Regions from separate parts of the Streptomyces sp. NPDC048106 genome, predicted to be linked through region 3. Evidence: riboswitches for the same ligand, from Rfam matches in the RefSeq annotation. Region 3 holds a riboswitch; each other region holds the start of a gene.

Region 1 (5,232 bases), on a different contig from region 3:
GGTACTCACTCTCCAGCTGGCGGATCCTCTGCAAGAAGTCGTCGAGAAGATCTGAACAGCCGTCGGTGAACACCTCGCGTTTCTTGCCCTCCAGCCGGAATGTGACCGGCGAGTGGAGATTCAGCGCTGTGCGTCTCTCAGTGCGTGCCACGGTCAACTAACGAGGCTTTCGGGACCAGAGGGTGTGGGGCATTCGGGTGCTTCTGTAGCTCGAAAGCGGGGTTCGCCGGTCCTATGACCGCACGTAGCGAAAATACGAATGCACCTGTCGGGGTCCTCGTGCGCGGTGACGCCCCGCCGGGCGGCCCGTACGCTGGGCGGGAACCGGGGAGGAGTACGAGCGTGACGCGGAGCGAGTCGAGCGGGGGCGGGGAACCCCAGGAACACCTGGAACCCCAAGAACCTCAGGAACCCCAGGCGTCCGGAGCGCGGCGGCGGGTGTGGGTGCTGTGGCTGGTGGCCGCCGTCGCCTACGCCGTCGATCTGGGGAGCAAACTCGCGGTGGTCGCGGAGCTGGAGGGCCGGGACTCCGTGCCGGTGCTCGGGTCCTGGCTGGAGCTGCGGGTGCAGCGCAACCCCGGCGCGGCCTTCGGCATGGGCAGCGCGACGACCCTCGTGTTCACGCTGATCGCGCTCGCGGTGGCCGCCGTCATCGTGCGGGTGTCGCGCCGGCTGACCAGCACGCCGTGGGCGATCGCCCTCGGGCTGCTGCTGGGCGGCGCGGTCGGCAATCTGACCGACCGGCTCTTCCGCTCGCCGGGCGGGATGCGGGGCGCGGTGGTCGACTTCGTCTCGGTGCGCGACTTCAGCGTCATGAACCTCGCCGACTGGGCGATCACCTGCGGCGGCGTCCTGATCGTCGTCCTGTCCCTCTTCGGGCACGAACTGGCCGACGCGCGCCTCCCCCGGGAGCAGACCGGCTGACGACGGGGCCGCACACTTGAGCCGATGAGCACCGAGCGAGCCTTCCCCGAGTCCGCGCCGTACCCGTACGTGCTGCTGTCCGCCGCCGTCTCCCTCGACGGCTGCCTGGACGACACCGGCCCCGAGCGGCTGCTGCTGTCCGGCCCGGCCGACTTCGACCGGGTCGACGCGGTACGGGCCTGGGCCGACGCCCTGCTGGTCGGCGCCGGCACGATCCGCGCCGACAACCCCCGTCTGCTGGTCGGCTCCGCCGAGCGCCGCGCGGCCCGCCGCGCGCAGGGCAGGCCGGAGTACCCGCTGAAGGTCACCGTCACGGAGACCGGCGACCTCGACCCCGAGGCCCGCTTCTGGCACACGGGCGGCGACAAGCTCGTCTACACGACCGACGAGGGTGCCGCGCGGGCCGCCCGCCTCCTCGGTGATTCCGCCGAGGTCGTCCCGCTCGGCCCGGAGCTGGACTGGCGGGCCCTGCTCGGCCATCTGCGCGCGGTGCGCGGGGTCGGCCGGCTGATGGTGGAGGGCGGCGCCGCCGTGCACACCCAGCTCCTCCAGCAGGGCCTCGCCGACGAGCTCCAGCTCGTGGTCGCCCCGCTGATCGTGGGCGATCCGGCCGCACCGCGGCTGTTCGGCGCCGGCCGCTACCAGGAGGGACGGCTGCGGCTCGTCGAGTCCCGCCGGATCGAGGACGTCGTGCTCATGCGCTACGAGCCCACCGCGCCCGGCGCCGGCCCGGTGCCCACCGCCGCCGACCGGCACTGGCTGCGCACCGCCTGTGAGCTGGCCGCGCTGTGCCCGCCCTCGCGGACGGCCTTCAGCGTCGGCGCGGTCGTGGTCGCCGCCGACGGCACCGAGCTGGCCCGCGGCCACTCCCGCGAGGGCGGGGACCCGGTGGCGCACGCGGAGGAGGCGGCGCTGGCCAAGACCGACCCCGCCGACCCGCGGCTGCCAGGCGCCACCGTCTACAGCAGCCTGGAGCCCTGCGCCCGCCGCGCCTCCCGCCCCGCGCCCTGCGCCGAGCTGATCCTGCGGGCGGGGGTGCGCCGGGTGGTGACCGCCTGGCGGGAGCCGGACACGTTCGTCGTGGCGGCCGACGGCACGGGGGTGCTGGTGGGCGGGGGCGCCGAGGTCGTCGTGCTGCCCGAGTACGAGGCCCTGGCCAAGGCCCCGAACCGGCACCTGCTGGGCTGAGCGGCGGTCCCGTCGTAACCGATGTGCTTTCTGCCCTGGTGATGGCGTACAGTAGAGACATCGCCGCGGGGTGGAGCAGCTCGGTAGCTCGCTGGGCTCATAACCCAGAGGTCGCAGGTTCAAATCCTGTCCCCGCTACTGAAGACTCAGGGCCGGAATCCAGTTCTTGGATTCCGGCCCTGAGTGTTTGCCGGCTCTGGTTTTCCGGCCCTCGACAGGGGGGTTACCCCCAGTGACCGAGCGACCGCCGTGCGCATAACATCTGAGTCACCGTCAAAAACTCGATGGTTAGTGAACCGGGGTCAACTCGCCCGGTTTGACGGCGTCCTGGGCGTTAAGTCCCCCGGTCGGAGCGTTAATGATCAAGCCGAGCGGCTTGGAAAGTTCCCTCTGGGTCTATTAACGTTCGATAACGCAGCGCGGTCGTCCCAGCCGTCACCCGAGGCGGCTCCGTGCGCACGCGCCGAATCCCGCGAGGGAACCGGGGAACCACCACTTTGGGGTGAATCACGCGGAAATCGTCGTGAACTCAGCGAGTCCACGAGCGGTCCACGCGCGTAGGAGACCTTCCTGCTCCGAACCCGTCAGCTAACCCGGTAGGCGGCGGAAGGAAAGGAGCACGCCTCCGTGGCGTCCAACCGGCCTGCCCCAGAAGCCCCGTTCGTGCCCGCTCAGCGCGAACCCGAGTCGTTCGGCTACGGCCCCGGCCCCGACGGCGACGGCCCCTGGGAGGAGTGGAACCCCACCGAGGAGTCCGTCGCTCCGGTCCGCGGCCGACACCGCGTCGCCAAGCAGCGCGGCGGCTTCGCCCGCAGCTCCACCGTCCTCGGCGTCGGTGTGATCGCGGCGGTCGGCGCGGGCGGCATCGCCAGCGCCAACACCGGCAAGCCGCCGGTCTCCATCTCGATGCCGGACCTGCACAAGGTCTCGGTGCCGCACCTGTCCACCGTCGAGCACCTCTTCGGCGACGACTCCACCGACGCGCCCAAGGCGCAGACCGCCACCGCGCTCACCGACCTCGGGCAGACCACCGAGGGCAGCGAGAACACCGGCGCCGGCGAGGCCCTGCGCAACCGGATCATGGCCCAGGCCGAGCAGCAGCAGGGCCAGGCCGACAGCAAGGCCACCGCCGCGATGGTCGCCGCCGCCCAGCAGCAGACCGACGAGGCGGCCGCCAAGGCGGAGAAGGAGGCCGCCGACAAGGCCGCCGCCGCCAAGGCGAAGGCGGAGGCCGACGCCAAGAAGGCGGCCGAGGCCAAGCGGCTGGCCGAGCTGGCCAAGCAGTACACGCTGCCGGTCGTCTCGTACACGATCACCGGCACCTTCGGGCAGCCCGGCGCCATGTGGTCCTCCGGCTACCACACCGGCCTCGACTTCGCCGCGCCCACCGGCACCCTGATCAAGGCCGTGCACGGCGGCACCATCACCCAGGCCGGCTGGGCCGGCGCCTACGGCTACCGCACCGTCCTCACCCTGGACGACGGCACCGAGCTGTGGTTCTGCCACCAGTCCTCGATCAACGTCTCGGTCGGCCAGAAGGTCACCACCGGCGAGGTCATCGGCCGCGTCGGCGCCACCGGCAACGTCACCGGGCCGCACCTGCACCTGGAGGTCCACCCGAACGGGCAGGCCACCGCCATCGACCCGGCGCCCTGGCTGCGCGACAAGGGCCTCACCCCCTGACGTAACCCGCACGGAGCAAGCGCACCGGCGGCGGAACGCGATCATCCGCCGCCGGTGTTGAATGCGGGGCATGACTTCTCTGCGCACACTCGGCTCTTCCGACCTCCAGGTCTCCCCGCTCTGCCTGGGCGGCAACGTCTTCGGCTGGACCGCCGACGAGCAGACCTCCCACGCCGTCCTGGACGCGTACACGGCCGGGGGCGGCAACTTCATCGACACCGCCGACTCCTACAGCGCCTGGATCGAGGGCAACCAGGGCGGCGAGTCCGAGACCGTCATCGGCAAGTGGGTCAAGGCCCGCGGCAACCGCTCCGACGTCGTCATCGCCACCAAGGTCAGCCAGCACCCGCGGTACCAGGGCCTGTCCGCGGACAACATCAAGGCCGCCGCCGACGCCTCCCTGGCCCGGCTGGGCACCGACTACATCGACCTCTACTACACCCACTTCGACCAGCCCGACGTGCCGGTCGAGGAGATCATCGGCGCACTGGACCAGCTGGTGCGGGCCGGCAAGGTCCGGCAGATCGCCGCGTCCAACATCAGCGCCGAGCGGCTCAAGGAGTCCCTGGACTTCTCCACCCGCGAGGGCCTGGCCCGCTACGTGGCCCTCCAGCCGCACTACAACCTGGTCTCCCGCGACACCTACGAGGGCCCGCTCCAGGACCTCGCCGCCCGCGAGGGACTGGCCACCGTGCCGTACTTCGCGCTCGCCTCGGGCTTCCTGACCGGCAAGTACCGGCCCGGCACGAAGGTGGACAGCGCGCGCGCCGGCCGGGCCGCGGACTACGCGGAGTCCGAGCGCGGCCAGAGGGTCCTCGCCGCCCTCGACGAGATCGCCGCCGCGCACGACGCCCAGCACGCCACCGTCGCCCTCGCCTGGCTGGCCGCCCAGCCGACCGTCACCGCCCCGATCGCCTCGGCCCGCACCCTGGAGCAGCTCCCGCCGCTGCTGGCCGTCGCCGACCTGAAGCTGACGGACGACGAGCTGAAGAAGCTGACGGACGCGTCGGCGTAAGCCGCGTCCGGCACGGGCGTCACGCCCGGTACGGGTTGTACGGGTACGGCGCCGCCGCCGGGTAGCCGTACCCGTGCCCCGGCCCCTGCGGGTGGCCGTACCCATGTCCCGGGCCCTGCGGATAGCCGTACCCCGGTCCCGGCACGTACGCGTGCCCGTACGGCGCCGCTGCCCACGCCATCGGGACGACGGGGGCCGCGGTGCGGGCCGCGTACTCCAGGGCGGGCCGGGCGGCCTCCCGGCGCTGCCACAGCTCCTCCAGCAGCTCCCGCTCGCGTACGGCGAAGTCCGCGCCCGCCCGGCCGCGGCGGCCCCGTTGCCGCAGGAGCGCGAGGGCGGTGGCGTGGGTCTCGTACTGGGCCACCGCGCGTGCCGTGGGGCGGCCGGCGTGGTGGCGGGCGTAGTCGCGGGCCATGCGGCGG
Region 2 (5,232 bases), on a different contig from region 3:
GCGCCCTCCATGGGCTGGCTGGACGTGAAGACCTCCGGCGACGTCGAGGTGCCGGTCATCGAGACCGCCATCGACGAGGAGCTGGCCCGGTTCGCCGAGGAGGGCCCCACCCCCGAGGAGATGGAGCGCGCCCAGGCCCAGTTGGAGCGCGAGTGGCTGGACCGGCTCGGCACCGTCGCGGGCCGCGCCGACGAACTGTGCCGCTACGCCGTCCTGTTCGGCGACCCGCAGCTCGCCCTCAACGCCGTGCACCGCATCCTGGAGGTGACCCCCGAGGAGGTCCGGGAGGTCGCCAAGGCCCGGCTGCGCCCCGACAACCGCGCGGTCCTGGTCTACGAGCCGAAGTCCCCGCAGGCCGTCGAGGACGCCGACGTGCCCGAGGACCCGGAGTCGGAGGCCACCGTAGAGGCCGGAAACGAGAACGAGGAGACGGCCAAGTGACCGAGCAGCTCGCCACCATGGACTTCCACCCCCAGCCGCAGGCCGGCGAGGCGAAGCCGTGGGCCTTCCCGGCCCCCGAGCGCGCCGCGCTCGACAACGGCCTGACCGTGCTGCGCTGTCATCGCCCCGGTCAGCAGGTCGTCGCCGTCGAGGTGCTCCTGGACGCCCCCCTGGAGGCCGAGCCGGCCGGCCTGGACGGCGTCGCCACCATCATGGCGCGAGCCTTCTCCGAGGGCACCGACAAGCACTCCGCCGAGGAGTTCGCCGCCGAGCTGGAGCGCGCGGGCGCCACCCTCGACGCGCACGCCGACCACCCCGGCGTCCGGCTGAGCCTGGAGGTCCCCGCCTCGCGTCTGACCAAGGGCCTCGGCCTGCTCGCCGACGCGCTGCGCGCCCCCGCCTTCGCCGGCAGCGAGGTCGAGCGGCTGGTCCGCAACCGCCTGGACGAGATTCCGCACGAGCTGGCCAGCCCCGCCCGCCGGGCCGCCAAGGAACTCTCCAAGGAGCTGTTCCCGGCGTCCACGCGCATGTCCCGGCCGCGCCAGGGCACCGAGGAGACGGTCGAGAAGATCGACGCGGTCGCCGTGCGCGCCTTCTACGACCGTCACGTGCGCCCCGCCACGGCCACCGCGGTCGTGGTCGGCGACCTGACCGGCATCGACGTGGACGCGCTGCTCGGCGAGACCCTGGGCGCCTGGACCGGCACCCCGGGCGAGCCCCGGCCGGTGCCCGCGGTGACGGCCGACGACACCGGACGCGTGGTCATCGTGGACCGGCCCGGCGCCGTCCAGACGCAGCTGCTCATCGGCCGCGTCGGCGCGGACCGGCACGACCGGGTGTGGCCCGCCCAGGTGCTCGGCACCTACTGCCTGGGCGGCACCCTCACCTCCCGCCTGGACCGCGTCCTGCGCGAGGAGAAGGGCTACACCTACGGTGTGCGCGCGTTCGGGCAGGTGCTCCGCTCCGGCCCGGGCGGCAACGGCGCCTCCATGCTCGCCATCAGCGGCTCCGTGGACACCCCCAACACCGGTCCGGCGCTCGACGACCTGTGGAAGGTGCTGCGCACCCTCGCGGCGGAGGGCCTGACCGACGCCGAGCGGGACGTCGCCGTGCAGAACCTCGTCGGCGTCGCGCCGCTGAAGTACGAGACCGCGGCGGCCGTCGCGGGCACGCTCGCCGACCAGGTGGAGCAGCACCTGCCCGACGACTTCCAGGCGACGCTCTACCGGCAACTGGCCGCGACGGGCACCGTGGAGGCCACCGCGGCGGTCGTCAACGCCTTCCCGGTGGACCGCCTGGTGACCGTCCTGGTCGGTGACGCCGCGCAGATCAAGGCACCGGTCGAGGCGCTGGGCATCGGCGAGGTCACCGTGGTGGCCGCCGAGTAACGGCACCTACGGGCAGGCCCCTTGCGGGGTGGGGCCCTGACGGCCTACGGGTCGTCAGGGCCCCACTTTGTTCCACTCTCTCCTCAGGATGTCCGAATTGATACGGAGGTTGCCTGTCTGCCCTGTGGGATGCGCTACAAAAGCCGCGTTCCGTTTGAGGATTGAGAGCCGGTCCGCTTAGCGTCGTCCGGGTTGTCCGTCGGGCAGTGCGCCGCAGCCGCGGCACCGGACAGCCATCGCCGAGTCCCCGAGGCGCGAGCCAGGGGAGCCGGGGACCCACCGTCCCCTGGGGTGAATCGGGCATCCGCGCGAGACGTGCGGGCCCGTAGGAGACCTTCCTGCTCCGAACCCGTCAGCTAACCCGGTAGGCGAGAGGGAAGGAAAGGACAGCCACACGCATGGCGTTCATGTGCGCCACCGGGAAGCACCGCAAGCCCGGCCGGGTCAAGCGAACCACCGTTCACGCGGCCGGAGTCGCGGCCCTCACGACCACCGGCGTCATCGGCACCCTCGCCGCGTCCCCGGCGCTCGCCGCCGAGAAAACCGCCGAGCAGACCGGCCTCACCCCCGTGCTCGCCGCGACCGACGACCTCGCCGAGCACATCGACGCCCAGGCCACCGCCCAGCAGCGGATCGCCGAGCACCAGGCGGCCGAGAAGGCCGCCGCCGAGCGCGCGAAGGAGGCGCGCCAGGCCAGGGCCCGGGCCGCCCGCGAGGCCGAGCGCAAGCGGCTGAACACCTTCGTCGCCCCGATCGCGCACTCCTACGTGTCCACCGGCTACATGGCCAGCAGCTCTCTGTGGTCCTCCGGCTCCCACACCGGTATCGACTTCCACGCGGCGACCGGCACCTCCGTGCACGCGGTCGGCGTCGGCACCGTCGTCTCCACCGGCTGGGGCGGGGCGTACGGCAACGAGATCGTGATCCGCATGGCCGACGGCATGTACACCCAGTACGGCCATCTGTCCTCCATCGGCGTCACGGTGGGCCAGCAGGTCGCCGCGGGCCAGCAGATCGCCCTGTCCGGCGCGACCGGCAACGTCACCGGCCCGCACCTGCACTTCGAGGCGCGCACCAGCCCCGACTACGGCTCCGACGTCGACCCCGTGGCCTACCTCCGCAACCACGGCGTGGACGTCTGACCGACCCCGCACGGCATCGAAAGCCCCGGCCACTGAGCCGGGGCTTTCGCCATTCCACGGCCGTCGCCGCCGGAATCTGTCCAAAAAATATCCATGATTCCGGTCCGCCGTCGGAAATTCCGGCCCGGTGGAATAGAGTCACGGAAAAGACGCGTCCGTCGTCGGCGTCGTGTCGCGGGTATTAAGGCGGAGGTCGGTCATGCGTATTCCGGCGCACTCGGTGTGCACGGCGATCCGGGACGACATCGTCACCGGCGCCCTCGAACGCGGCGGCCGCCTCACCGAGGAGGTGCTCGCCCGCCGCTACGGCGTCTCGCGCGTCCCCGTGCGCGAGGCCCTGCGCACCCTGGAGGCGGAGGGCTTCGTGGTGACGCGCCGGCACGCGGGCGCCTGCGTGGCCGAGCCGACCGAGCAGGAGGCCGCCGACCTGCTGGAGATGCGCCTGCTCCTGGAGCCGCTGGGGGCCGCGCGGGCCGCCCGGCGCCGCACCGAGGCGCATCTGAAGGTGCTGCGAGGCCTGGTCCGGCTGGGGCAGGAGCGCGCCAGGACGGGCGGCGGCGAGGACCTGCGCGCCCTGAACGGCTGGTTCCACGAGACGCTGGCCCAGTCCTGCGGCAGCCCCTCACTGACCTCGACACTCACCCAGCTGCGCCACAAGATCGCCTGGATGTACACGGTGGACGCGCCGCCGGACCTGGTCGGCGCGTGGGCGGAGCACGGCGCGATCGTGGACGCGGTGGCACGCGGCGACGACGAGCGCGCCCGCGCGGTGACCGCGCTGCACACCCAGCGCACGACGGCCGCGCACCGGCTGCGGATCCCCGGCGCCGCGGAACGCCCGGGTATCTCGCAACATACCGTAAACATGTCCGGTGCACGGTGTTAACACGGGTGCCGTATACAAAGTGGGGGGATATTCAGCGGGTGGCCATTTCCCTATTTCCCGGCTGCCGTGAATTCCATGTCCCGGTGAATTCCGCGGTACCCCGAAAGTGCCGAGGCGGCGCAGTCCGGCGGGGCCCGGCGCGATTTTCCGGTCCAGGGCACCCCGTAAACCCTCCCGCCCGCCGCGGTGACACTGACGGTCACGGCGTCCGGCAAGGACCCGGCGGCCAGCCGGAGTTGACGGCCACCGCCGCGTGAAGCGCCCGCCGGGCCGGCCGGACAGTCCGGCCGGCCCGGCGGGCGCTCGGGGCTCAGACGGTCTCGGGCAGCTCTTCCAGGCCCTCGGCGACCAGCTTGGCCAGCCGGTCGAGGGCGGCGTCCGCGCCCTCGGCGTCGGAGGTGAGCACGATCTCCTCGCCGCCCTGGGCGCCCAGGCCCAGCACGCCCAGCATGGAGGCCGCGTTGACCGGGGTGCCGCCGGACTTGCTGATCGTCACCGGGATGCCTGCGGCCGTGGCGGCCCGGACGAAGATGGAGGCGGGGCGGGCGTGAAGACCCTCGGCCCAGCCGACGTTGACGCGGCGCTCAGCCATGTGTTGCTGCCCTTCACTGTTCAGGGTTGTCTAGACCAGTCTTCCATATCGTGAAGCGGGCCAGAAGAGGGGCTCGCGCCCCCTCCGCCGTGCTCCACAGACTGCCCCGCGCCGTTGCCGGACGCGAGCCGTACCCTGGGGCCCATGCGAACCTCGGCGGAACCGCAGGGCCGGTACGACTACCCCGCGCACTGGGAGGCGGACGTGGTCCTGCGGGACGGAGGTACCGCCCGCATTCGGCCCATCACCGTCGACGACGCCGACCATCTGGTCCACTTCTACGAGCAGGTCTCGGACGAGTCCAAGTACTACCGCTTCTTCGCCCCCTACCCCCGGCTGTCCGCCAAGGACGTCCACCGCTTCACGCACCACGACTTCGTGGACCGGGTGGGTCTCGCGGCCACCGTGGGCGGCGAGTTCATCGCGACCGTGCGCTACGACCGCATCGGGGCCGGCGGCGCGCCCGCGTCCGGCCCCGCCGACGAGGCCGAGGTCGCCTTCCTGGTGCAGGACGCCCACCAGGGCCGGGGAGTCGCCTCCGCCCTGCTGGAGCACATCGCGGCCGTCGCCCGGGAGCGGGGCATCCGCCGCTTCGCCGCCGAGGTGCTGCCCGCCAACACCAAGATGATCAAGGTGTTCACGGACGCCGGGTACACCCAGAAACGCAGCTTCGAGGACGGCGTCGTACGCCTGGAGCTGGACCTCGAACCCACGGACCGCGCCCTCGCCGTGCAGTACGCGCGGGAGCAGCGCGCCGAGGCCCGCTCGGTGCAGCGGCTCCTC
Region 3 (5,232 bases):
GTCCACGGCGAGTTGTCCGCCCCGGTAGCGCTTGGTGAGGCCGCGCGTGGCGATCACGCCGTCCGCCGCCCCGGGCCGGACCGGGTCCATCGGCTTCCCCCCTCGACTCGGTACCGCTTACTTGCCCGCGTTCGCCGCCTTCACCAGCGCGTCCTTGGTGACCGCGCCGGCGTAGACCTTGCCGTCGTCGGTGATCAGGGCGTTGATCAGGCGGGTGGAGAAGACCGTGCCCTTGCCGAACTTGCCGGAGACCTTGTCGCCCAGCGAGCCGAGGACGCCGCCGAGGTCACTGCCCTTGGCACCGGTGGGCAGGCCGCCCTTGGCACCGGTGTCGAAGGTGGCGATGGAGGTCCAGCCCTTGCCGAGGACGGTGCCGCCGGACGCGCCCTTGGTGCCCTCCAGGCCCTTGGCGCCCTCGCCCTCCAGGCCCTTGCCCGAGCCGGGCTTCGCGGCGCCCTCGTCCGGGCCCTTTCCGTCCTTCTGTTCGGTGACCTTCGCGCCCTTCGGCGGGGTGAAGTCGAACGTCGAGGCGGCGGGCCGGGCGAAGGAGACCTCGGTGAAGCCCGCGTCGAGCACGGCGGCGCCGCCGCTCCTCGGGGTCAGCGTGAACTTCAGCGGCATGCCGGTCTTCGCGTCGACGGCGATGCTGATCGCGCCGACCGTGGTGCCGGACTGCCGGGGCTTGATCAGCAGCTTGTAGGCGTCGTGCCCGGCGACCTGGGCGGTGCCGTCGACGGTCACCGACGTGGTGTCGTCCACCGCCTTCAGCGCCTGCTCGGCGAAGTCCCCGGGCGTGGCCGGGGGCTCGGCCCGGCGGTCCTTGCCCGCGGCGGCCTCGGTGCCGTGGGAGACCTGGCCGCTCTTGCTGTCGTAGCCCCAGACGTCCTTGCCGTTGTGGATGACGCTGTACTCGGAGCCCTGCTCCAGGAGCGACAGCTTCTGCCGGTCCGGGCCGTCGGCCGCGACCCGCAGGGTGTGCGTGCCGGAGACCAGCTCGGTCAGCCGGGACCGCGGGTCGGCCGCGGAGCCGGAGCCGGAGCCCTGGGTCAGGCCGGAGGCGAGGCCGCTCTCCAGGCCGCCGAGGTCGGGCAGGCCGAGGTCGGTGCTGATCTTCACGGTGCCGGACAGCTGCTGCACGTCCGACTTGGCGATCTTGTCGATGAGCTGCTGCGCGGTGACCTTGGGCAGGTCGGGGTCGCCGGAGTCGGCGAGCGCCGGGACCAGCCCGATGGTGGCCGCGGCCACCCCCACCACCGCGACCGGGACGGCGTACCGCGCGGCCTTGCGCCGGCCCGAGCGTGTCTCCTCGTCCCGCGCGGCGCCCACTGCGTCGTCGGATTCGTACGGTGCCATGTGTGCCTTACCTCCGTCGTCGGCGGCGGCTGCCCTCACGTTGGTCCACCCGAGCCGCCATTCTCACCCGAATCGGTGAGGATTGGTGATGTCCGTGGTGTCCATACGACCAAATCCGCGGTGAGGAATCGTCAGACCACGGAGCCAACTCGGCGTACGACTGCGGTATGACACGCACGGGGCACCCCTAGGGGTGCGACAGGGGCTCGAACGCATCCCTACGGGCAGGATGCGGCAGGCGTCCGGGTACGGCCATCCGGTGGGCGCCGAACGGGTGCCGGTCACCGCCGGTCAACCTGCCCGGTGGACCACCGCGTCGCACAGCTCCATCAGTGCCACCTTGGCGTCGCACTCCCGCAGCGGCGCGAGCGCGGCGCGCGCCTCCTCCGCGTACCGCACGGTGTCCCGGCGGGCCTGTTCCAGGGCGGGGTGGGCGCGCAGCGTGGCCAGGGCCTCGGCGAGCCGGGCGTCGTCGCTGAGGTCGGAGTCCAGCAGCTCGCACAGGGCGAGGTCCTCGGGCAGGCCGAGCCGGGCGGCCCGCTCGCGCAGTCGCAGGACGGGCAGGGTCGGGATGCCCTCGCGCAGGTCGGTGCCGGGGGTCTTGCCGGACTCGCGGGACTCGGAGGCGATGTCCAGGACGTCGTCGGCGAGCTGGAAGGCCACGCCGAGCCGCTCGCCGTACTGGGTGAGCACGTCCACGACCGTCTCGTCGGCGCCGGACATCATCGCGCCGAACCGGCAGGACACCGCGACCAGCGAGCCCGTCTTGCCGCCGAGCACGTCGAGGTAGTGCTCGACCGGGTCGCGGCCGTCGGAGGGGCCGGCGGTCTCCAGGATCTGGCCGGTGACCAGGCGTTCGAACGCGAGGGCCTGGACCCGGACCGCCTCGGGGCCGAGGTCGGCGAGGATCTGGGAGGCGCGGGCGAAGAGGAAGTCGCCGGTGAGCACCGCGACGGAGTTGCCCCAGCGGGTGTTGGCGCTGTCCACGCCCCGGCGTACGGCGGCCTCGTCCATGACGTCGTCGTGGTACAGCGTGGCCAGGTGGGTCAGCTCCACGACCACGGCCGACGGCACCACACCGGGCGCGTAGGGGTCGCCGAACTGCGCCGCGAGCATCACGAGCAGCGGCCTGAAACGCTTCCCGCCGGCCCGTACGAGGTGCTGGGCGGCCCCCGTGATGAACGGGACCTCGCTCTTCGTGGCCTCTAGCAGGCCTTCCTCGACAGCCGCCAATCCGGCCTGGACATCGGCTTCGAGAGCCTGGTCCCGCACGCTCAGCCCGAACGGCCCGACGACGGTCACGAGGGGTCTCCTGTCTGCTGGTGTCTGCTGGCGATTACGCGGTTTGTCGATAGGTCGCTGCCATCACTCAAGTCAGCGTATCCGGTCCGGTTTCGATCACCGATAGCGCCCACCCGTCCAGCCTGGGCGGTATCGGATCATGGCCGACATACCTCTGATCGGATGATGGCAACAGACATTTATTGACTTAACAGGAAATCTGGAACTTCGTCGCGACCCCAGAGGTGAGCGGAGTACCGACTCCACCCCACCGAGGGACGAATCCCCTATGCCCGATTTAACGTAGTTTGCCATTTCGTGAGTTGGGTCACCCGAACGCCTTCCCGACGAACGCCCGCCAACACCCCTTCCCGCCTTGCGCGGCAAGCGAGTTGAGCGTTGGCAGTCGCAAAGGATCAAGTACCCCATAGGCTGATGATCAAGGTCAAATGCCGCGATGTATCAATCTGGCACTTGTTCCCGACATGTGCTCTCGCATACGTTCCCGACCCATCAGGCGGACGCCTAATCCTGCCGCCGCCTGTAAACCCATCGACGAACTCATTCGTACGGCAGGAGCGGGGGACCCAGGTAAGTCGCCGAACCGCGTGTTCGCACCGGGACGGCTGGGGTATAGCCACGCCTCTCACCAGGCGCGGCCGGGCACCTCCCCGCCCGAACCCGACAGCTCACCTCGCAGGCGTAGGAGAGGAACACCCCATGCCTGCTGCCGTTCAGCCGCGCCGCACCCGTGCCAACCGTCTCGTCCGTCTGATCGCCGTCGCCGGCACCGGCGCCGCCGTGCTCGCCATGCCGCTCGTGGGCGCCGCCACCGCGTCCGCCGCCACCGGCACCACCTCGGCCGCCACCACCCCCGCCGGGTACCCGAACAACCTCGACGGCTGGATCCGCGAGTCCCGCGCGATCATGGCCGAGAAGGGCATCCCGGGCTCCTACAACGGCATCTACCGGAACATCATCCGGGAGTCCTCGGGCAACCCGAACGCCATCAACCTGTGGGACTCCAACGCGGCCAAGGGCATACCGTCCAAGGGTCTGCTCCAGGTGATCGACCCGACCTTCAACGCGTACCACGTGGCCGGAACCTCGTTCAACATCTACGACCCGGTCGCCAACATCACCGCCGCCTGCAACTACGCCGCCCACCGGTACGGCTCGATCGACAACGTCTTCGGCGCCTACTGACCGGCCCCGGGCCGCAACGGCGTGAGCCGTGGAAGCCCGTGGCACCACCGCTGTTCCCGGTCACCCGGCCGGGAACAGCCTTTCGAGGACGACGGCGATGCCGTCGTCCTCGTTCGACGTCGTGACCTCGTCGGCGACCGCCTTCAGCTCGGGGTGGGCGTTCGCCATCGCGATCCCGTGCGCCGCCCAGCGGAACATCGGGATGTCGTTGGGCATGTCGCCGAAGGCCAGGGCCCGTTCCGCGGGGACCCCGAGCCGCTCGGCGGCCAGCGCGAGGCCGGTCGCCTTGGTCACCCCGCACGGCTGGAGCTCCACGGTCCCGGGCCCCGACATGGTGACCGTGGCCAGCGAGCCCACCACCGAGCGCGCCACCGCCGCCAACTCGTCGTCCGAGAGGGCGGCATGGCGCAGCAGCACCTTGCTGATCGGCGCCCGCCACAGCTCGGCGCGCCGGGCCACCCGGACCGCGGGCAGGGTCGGGTGAGGCATCCGGTAGCCGGGCTCGATCAGGGTGAGCCCGTCCGTGCCGTCCTGGTCGACGGCCGCGAACACCTGGCCCACCTCGGCCTCGATCTTGCCGAGCGCGGTCTCGGCCAGCTCCCGGTCCAGCCGGACCGACGACACCAGACGGCCGGTCCCGGCGTCGTAGACCTGCGCGCCCTGTCCGCACACCGCGAGCCCCGTACTGCCGAGGGCGGCCAGCAGGGGGCGCACTCTGGGAGCCGGGCGGCCGGTGACCACCAGGTGCCGGGCCCCGGCCCGCGTCGCCCGCGCGAGCGCGGTCAGCGTGCGCTCGGAGACGGTGTCGTCGCCGCGCAGCAGCGTCCCGTCCAGGTCGGTGGCGATCAGTGCGTACGCGGGGGAGGGTGCCATGATCAGAGAATACGGACCCGCGCCCTCCACCGACTCCCGTGCCATTCCCCGTACTTGCGCGCCGCGTCCCCGTTCCCGGAAGGCCGCCGGGCCGGAACTGCCGCCGCCGAAGCAGCTATTCGGACATTACGAACTCTTGAGGCACTACGGTGGCAACCCCCTGGCCACTGCCCAAGACCGGTATCCCGGCCGTAACGTGTGGCCTGACCACATGGAACGCATCGCCATGCATGGCCTGGATGAGAGCGAGGCAGTACCCCATGCCCCCCTTCGACGTCCCCGAGGGCGACCCCTTCGGTCCGCACAACCTTCCCTATGGCGTGTTCTCGCCCTCCGGCAGCCGGGAGCGCAGGGTCGGCGTCCGGCTCGGGGACCAGGTCCTCGACGCGGGCGCCGCGGCCGCCGCCCTCGGCTCGCCGCACCAGGCGCTGCTCGCCCGCCCCACCCTCAACCCGCTGCTGGCGGCCGGGCGCGCGGCCTGGACCGAGGTGCGCGGCGCGCTCACCTCCTGGGTCACCG

What was found. Region 3 has a riboswitch for cyclic di-AMP ahead of AB0927_RS18840 (transglycosylase SLT domain-containing protein). Riboswitches for the same ligand answer to the same signal wherever they lie in the genome.
Region 1: another riboswitch for cyclic di-AMP. It lies ahead of AB0927_RS07760 (M23 family metallopeptidase); the one in region 3 lies ahead of AB0927_RS18840 (transglycosylase SLT domain-containing protein).
Region 2: another riboswitch for cyclic di-AMP. It lies ahead of AB0927_RS19055 (M23 family metallopeptidase); the one in region 3 lies ahead of AB0927_RS18840 (transglycosylase SLT domain-containing protein).

Annotation. Positions count from the first base shown of each region.
Region 1 is NZ_JBEZND010000006.1:17,081-22,312, reverse strand. Features, by position in the region: gene AB0927_RS07780 (hypothetical protein) at 1-157, opposite strand, end outside; gene lspA (signal peptidase II) at 388-924, shown strand; gene AB0927_RS07770 (dihydrofolate reductase family protein) at 949-2,112, shown strand; tRNA gene AB0927_RS07765 (tRNA-Met) at 2,177-2,250, shown strand; cyclic di-AMP (ydaO/yuaA leader) riboswitch at 2,564-2,732, shown strand; gene AB0927_RS07760 (M23 family metallopeptidase) at 2,740-3,795, shown strand; gene AB0927_RS07755 (aldo/keto reductase) at 3,866-4,810, shown strand; gene AB0927_RS07750 (PrsW family glutamic-type intramembrane protease) at 4,830-5,232, opposite strand, start outside.
Region 2 is NZ_JBEZND010000017.1:37,130-42,361, reverse strand. Features, by position in the region: gene AB0927_RS19065 (pitrilysin family protein) at 1-441, shown strand, start outside; gene AB0927_RS19060 (pitrilysin family protein) at 459-1,829, shown strand; cyclic di-AMP (ydaO/yuaA leader) riboswitch at 2,057-2,215, shown strand; gene AB0927_RS19055 (M23 family metallopeptidase) at 2,228-2,971, shown strand; gene AB0927_RS19050 (GntR family transcriptional regulator) at 3,171-3,857, shown strand; gene AB0927_RS19045 (HPr family phosphocarrier protein) at 4,168-4,449, opposite strand; gene AB0927_RS19040 (GNAT family N-acetyltransferase) at 4,594-5,232, shown strand, end outside.
Region 3 is NZ_JBEZND010000016.1:150,197-155,428, reverse strand. Features, by position in the region: gene AB0927_RS18855 (ABC transporter ATP-binding protein) at 1-90, opposite strand, end outside; gene AB0927_RS18850 (DUF2092 domain-containing protein) at 118-1,353, opposite strand; gene AB0927_RS18845 (polyprenyl synthetase family protein) at 1,645-2,655, opposite strand; cyclic di-AMP (ydaO/yuaA leader) riboswitch at 3,178-3,350, shown strand; gene AB0927_RS18840 (transglycosylase SLT domain-containing protein) at 3,355-3,840, shown strand; gene AB0927_RS18835 (HAD family hydrolase) at 3,901-4,713, opposite strand; gene fahA (fumarylacetoacetase) at 4,974-5,232, shown strand, end outside.